2 regions of the Cytobacillus sp. genome follow, and region 2 is predicted to be linked to the other one. Evidence: predicted binding sites of a transcription regulator. Region 2 holds the regulator's gene; the other holds the start of a gene.
What was found. Region 2 encodes CtsR, which represses protease genes until heat stress. Its sites were predicted from a motif close to ATGGTCAATAAAGGTCAAACA; they were not measured.

Region 1 (3,140 bases), on a different contig from region 2:
ATTTTCCCCTTCAATCATTTTACCAATAATCGTCTTTACCTGCTGTGAAGACGTATTTTCATCGGAGGTTGTTTTGATTGTGCTTGAGAAGAACGATCTCAGCTCATACGTCCCATATGGCGTTTGTGCATATTTTTCCCGGACAGCACGACTGACAGTTGATTCATGTATTTCGAGTTCATCTGATATTTCCTTCATGGTCATCGGCTTCAGATGAGAAGGTCCTTTTATAAAAAAGTCCTGCTGTTTTTCAACGATTTTAAGTGTCACATTCGCAAGAGTCTCTTTTCTCTGCTGGATGCTCCTCATGATCCATTGGTAATCCTGCTGCTTTTCCTGTAAAAAGCGGCTGACATTACGGTCACCAGTTGCCGAAAACTTTTTATAATAGCCTTCATTAAAACTGATTTTAGGAAGCACTTCATCAAAAACACTGACAGAAAAAGAGCTTCCATCCCACTTAATAATCACGTCCGGTGTTATATATGCGGATTTCTCGCTTTGAAAGGATGAACCCGGTCTTGGATTCAAGGTCTGAACAAAGTCGAATACCTCTTGAATCTCTTTGAGCTCCACACTGAGCTGTTTGGCAATCTCCTTCCATTTCTTTTCCGCAAAAAAGGTAAAGTAATCATCTATAATGATTTCAGCCAGTTCATTTCTCACTGGCAATCTCTTAATCTGCAGGGACAGGCACTCCTGAAGATTCCTAGCACCAATGCCAGCAGGTTCGAGTTCCTGCAGCTCTTCAAGCATTTGTTCCACATATTCAAATGGCATCTGGAGAGTCTTGGCAACTGTCTGCAGATCCGCCCGAAAGTAACCGTTTTCATCAAGGCTCTCAATAAGGTGCTCAATCACTCTTTGTTCGTCCTTGTTTAATTTCAAATGAAGCTGCGATCTCAAATATTCATCCAGCATCATCGTCTTACCGCAGCCAATCTGCTCAATCCAGTTTATTTTATCCTTTTCCACTTTTGTTCTAGTCAGTTTGACACGGTCATAACGGGGATCCATCGTCTGGACATGTCCGGACTCAACTTTTAAAAGGGGATTTTCAAGCGCTTTGCTTTCCAGGAATTCAGAGAGCTCCTGTGTGCTGTATTGCAGAAGGGCAATCGCCTGCGTCAGCTCCTGTGTCATTGTTAATTTCATTGTCTGCTGCTGCCATAACCCAGCTTTCAAATTCATCATACATTCCCCCTGTCCCCATTTTACAATATTCCCCGTAAATGTTGTATGGAAATATGTTGGCAAATGCCATTCGCACCGGCACTTCTCCATCTTTCTGAATACTTCACAATATGCATGGCAGAGGGAAGAATATTCATTTTTTATGGTGAAAACTGCGGATTTTAAGGATTTTTTTGAAATTCAGGTTTAAATTCAGGAAGTTTTTTTGATTTATGTGCGGATAGAGGAAATTTATTTGCGGATAGCATAAAAAGTAAAAACTCCCTGTCCATATCAGACAAGGAGTTTTGGCAGCGCCCTCGGCAGGAATCGAACCCACATCTTAAGAACCGGAATCTCACGTGCTATCCGTTGCACCACGAGGGCAAATATTTTATTAGGTGGCTGACCAAGCGCTCAGCCGCTACGATAACTAATTATATGATATGTTTATTCACTTTGCAAGCCTCCTTTTAGTTTTAAAAGTTAGAACAATGGGTATCATGGAATGAGATAGTACAGCACAGAAAAAAGTGTCGAACGAATCAAACACGATTTCCATGCGATTCGTTTGACCTTAATTGACCATCAGTGTATCATAATAATACATAGGAGTTAAAAAATTTTCTTTACTTGGAAGAACATGCTTGTTCATCTTGTATGTTGACCTTATCTTGAAGGAGGAATTGGAAAATGAACTTAATCCCTACAGTTATTGAACAAACAAACCGCGGGGAGCGCGCTTATGATATTTACTCCCGCCTTTTAAAAGACCGCATCATTATGCTGGGAAGCGCAATCGATGATAATGTGGCAAATTCAATTGTTGCCCAGCTTTTATTCCTTGAAGCAGAAAATCCTGAAAAAGACATTTCCATTTACATTAATAGCCCGGGCGGAAGCATTACGGCAGGTATGGCTATTTATGATACGATGCAATTCATCAAGCCGAAGGTACAAACCATTTGTATTGGTATGGCAGCATCCATGGGTGCGTTCCTTCTTGCTGCTGGTGAGAAAGGCAAGCGTTTTGCCCTTCCAAACAGTGAAGTCATGATTCATCAGCCGCTGGGCGGAGCTCAGGGACAGGCGACTGAAATCGAAATCGCTGCAAAGCGCATTCTTTTCCTTCGCGAAAAATTAAACACAATTCTTTCAGAGCGCACTGGACAGCCTCTTGAAGTCATTGCGAGAGACACTGACCGCGATAATTTTATGACAGCTGAAAGAGCTCTTGAATACGGTTTGGTTGACCAAATCATTACTAGAAACTCTTTGGATGAGAAGAAAGATAAATAATAAGCATAAAAAAACAACTCGCATCTTCCCGATGCGAGTTGTTTTAGTTTTCCTTTTGAATATAGTTCGCAAGTGCCTCAAGAGCTTCGTTTTCATCGTTCCCTTCGGCCTTGAGGGTAATGACTGATCCTGAGCTTACAGCCAGACTCATCAGACCCATTATGCTTTTCGCATTTACCTTCTTTCCGTCCTTCTCCAGAAAAATATCGGATGAGAACCGATTGGCCTCCTGTACGAACAATGCCGCCGGACGTGCCTGTAATCCTGTTTTCAGCTTAACTTCAACCTGTTTTTCCGCCATTGTACATCTCCTCCCTGCTGATCCCTCTGTCAGTGAGCATCTATAGTGTCGCCTGACCGAAGTTTCTCAGCAATTTCATCTATTTTTCTTAATCTGTGATTAATACCCGATTTACTGATATTTCCTCCTGAAACCATTTCCCCAAGTTCTTTTAAAGTGACATCCTGGTAAGCTACACGCAATTCGGCAATTTCCCTCAGTTTGTCAGGCAGAACCTGAAGTCCGACAGTTTGATCGATGAACCGGATATTTTCCACCTGACGCAAGGCCGCTCCGATAGTTTTGTTTAAGTTCGCTGTTTCACAATTTACGAGTCGATTGACCGAATTTCGCATATCTCGGACAATCCGGATATCTTCAAATCGGA
Region 2 (3,140 bases):
ACAAGTCATTGGTGAATACTCGGCAATACTTCTTCATACATTATCTAGTTTTGAGGGAACGAAGTTTCTTCAATTACATAGTCCGGTGGCGATAGCGAGAAGGTCACACCCGTTCCCATACCGAACACGGAAGTTAAGCTTCTCAGCGCCGATGGTAGTTGGGGGCTGTCCCCCTGTGAGAGTAGGACGCTGCCGGGCATATGAAAGAGCACCTGATGGGTGCTCTTTTTTGTGTGTTTGGATGAGTTACGGTACCAATACCTTATTTGAACTCTTTCTTTTTAATGAGAAAATACATATATGCGTCACATCTGCCAACATATGCGCCACTCCTTATTTTCACCGTCTGTTTTAAGTGTTAAATTTGTTCACTATAAAGATAAATTGTGCCAAGTGTTAGATAAACTTCAAAATATGCTAGATAAAATGGGAATCATGCTAGATAAAATCAAAAATTTGCTACACAAAACCCATTCATGCTAGATAAATCACCAAACTTGCCAGATAAAAGTATCACCTACTGTACCGCAGCTTCATAGAATCCAGAATCATGTTTTCAGCAGGTTCAGTCAGCCATACTTCGGGATTCCAACTCTCTATTCCAACCGAATAACAAGTTCAGAACAGCTAACACGTTTCACCTGTCCAACTGATCACCAAGCGCAGCACACTTCCCAGCCTCCAAAAAAACTTCTCCCAACCAAGCACAAACCCGCCCATTCAAAAATATATTGTTATCGACATTAACTTCCATTTTCAGGTTTGGGAAGTCAAAAAATGGGGGAAAATTATTAATACCCGCCAATTGCAAGAAATTACATAAATCATGTATAATTAATGTCAAATATAGTCAAAGTCAGATAGGGGGAGGCCTGGTGAGGAATATATCCGACATAATTGAAAATTATCTAAAACAGGTTTTAGAGAAGAGCGAAAGGGAAATCGTGGAAATTAAAAGAAGTGAAATTGCTGATAAGTTCCAATGTGTTCCTTCTCAGATCAATTATGTGATCAACACCCGTTTTACGATTGAGAAAGGATATGCAGTAGAAAGTAAGCGGGGAGGCGGGGGCTTCATACGGATTATGAAAGTCCAGTCCTATGACCATGCTGATTTAATTGACCAGTTAATTTCATTGGTGCAGAGCAGGATTGCCCAGAGCAGTGCAGAGAATGTCATTTACCGTCTGGTAGAAGAAGAGATAATAACACATAGGGAAGCTAAAATTATGCTTAGTGTTATAGACCGTTCTGTCCTGTATATTGATCTTCCATTCAGGGATGAGCTGAGGGCAAGAATGCTTAAGGCAATGTTAACCACTTTGAAATATAAATAGTAGGGAGCTGGGGAGGTGAAGTCATGATTTGTCAGGAATGTAACCAAAGGCCAGCCACGCTGCATTTTACGAAGGTTGTAAATGGCGAGAAAGAAGAGTTTCATCTTTGCGAGAAATGCGCACAGGAAAAAGGTGAAATGTTTATGCTGGGCAGCGGGTCTGGTTTTTCAATAAATAACTTGCTCGCTGGCCTTCTGAATATTCAGCCTGCCTTTCAGGAATCGGGCCAGGATCCTTTTCAGCAGGAGAAAGTCCTGCAGTGTGAGCAATGTTCCTTGACCTTTCAGCAGTTTATAAAAGTAGGCCGCTTTGGGTGCGCCAACTGCTATGAGACTTTTAAAGATCAATTGAACCCAATTCTTAGAAGGCTTCACAGCGGGAATTCCTCACACAGCGGAAAAATTCCTGCACGAATCGGGGGAACCATTCACCTGCGGAGGAATATTGATGATTTAAAAAATAATTTAAAAGAAATGATTTCCAAAGAAGAGTTTGAAAGAGCGGCAGAATTGAGGGACGAAATAAGGAAACTGGAAAAGCAGCTCAATGCCGATCAAAAGGGAGGGGAGTAAGCTTGTCGCTGGAACGTTTCATGAATCAAGCTATTAGCTCCTGGATGAGTGCGGAAGGCCCTGATTCCGATATTGTTTTAAGTTCGCGAATCAGGCTCGCCCGCAATATGAAGCAATATAAATTCCCTACTGTATTTTCAAATGAAGAAGCAGAAGCGGTCATTGAAAAAATAAAGGCGAGGGTGGAGCATTCTTCTTTTTCAAAACTTGGGAAAATGGAGCTTTTATTAATGGATAGCCTTCAGCCTCTTCAAAAAAGAGTGCTGATGGAAAAGCATCTGGTCAGTCCCCATCTTGCTGAGAATTCAACTCATGGTGCCTGCCTTCTTTCTGAAAATGAAGAAGTCAGCATCATGATTAATGAAGAAGACCATATAAGGATTCAATGCTTATTTCCGGGATTTCAGCTTACTGAAGCCTTAAGTATGGCAAATGAAATTGATGATTGGCTGGAGGAAGAAGCCGACTATGCATTTGATGAACATATTGGCTTTTTAACAAGCTGCCCCACAAATGTAGGAACAGGGCTAAGGGCATCTGTTATGATGCATTTGCCTGGCCTGGTTCTCACGCAGCAAATGAACAGAATTATTCCGGCAATTAACCAGCTTGGGTTAGTTGTTAGAGGAATTTACGGGGAAGGCAGCGAAGCTTTAGGTAACATCTTTCAAGTTTCAAACCAGATCACTCTCGGAAAATCAGAAGAGGATATCGCAGAGGATCTGAAAAGCGTTGTCAGTCAGCTGATTTCTCAGGAAAGATCGGCAAGGGAAGCATTAGCAAAGACTTCTAACATACAATTAGAAGACAGAGTCTTCCGCTCTTATGGCATTTTATCGAATAGCCGGATCATTGAATCAAACGAAGCAGCACAATGCTTGTCTGATGTTCGCCTGGGGATTGATATGCAGTACATCAAAAACATATCAAAAAATATATTGAATGAGCTGATGATCCTGACACAGCCCGGCTTCCTGCAGCAATATGCAGGCGGGCCGCTCAGACCGCATGAACGCGATATCCGCAGGGCTTCATTAATTAGGGAAAGATTACAAATGGAAGATCAAGAGTTGGGAGGATGAAAATATGATGTTCGGACGATTTACGGAAAGAGCTCAAAAAGTATTGGCTTTAGCACAGGAGGAAGCAATCCGTTTAGGACATAACAACATCGGAACAGAGCATATTCTGCTGGGGCTTGTACGCGAAGGTGAAGGCATTGCTGCAAAAG

Region 1: clpP (ATP-dependent Clp endopeptidase proteolytic subunit ClpP) is a predicted target of CtsR. The motif match lies at 1,742-1,762, and genes of this name have one in related genera.

What each region holds. Positions count from the first base shown of each region.
Region 1 covers NZ_CAXQGS010000145.1:3,231-6,370, forward strand. The annotation lists gene rpoN (RNA polymerase factor sigma-54) at 1-1,191, opposite strand, end outside; tRNA gene ACEQ1T_RS24630 (tRNA-Arg) at 1,489-1,560, opposite strand; gene clpP (ATP-dependent Clp endopeptidase proteolytic subunit ClpP) at 1,867-2,472, shown strand; gene ACEQ1T_RS24640 (HPr family phosphocarrier protein) at 2,516-2,773, opposite strand; gene whiA (DNA-binding protein WhiA) at 2,803-3,140, opposite strand, start outside.
Region 2 covers NZ_CAXQGS010000043.1:1,478-4,617, reverse strand. The annotation lists rRNA gene rrf (5S ribosomal RNA) at 82-198, shown strand; gene ACEQ1T_RS06575 (CtsR family transcriptional regulator) at 876-1,337, shown strand; gene ACEQ1T_RS06570 (UvrB/UvrC motif-containing protein) at 1,361-1,909, shown strand; gene ACEQ1T_RS06565 (protein arginine kinase) at 1,912-2,991, shown strand; partial or broken gene clpC (ATP-dependent protease ATP-binding subunit ClpC) at 2,996-3,140, shown strand, end outside.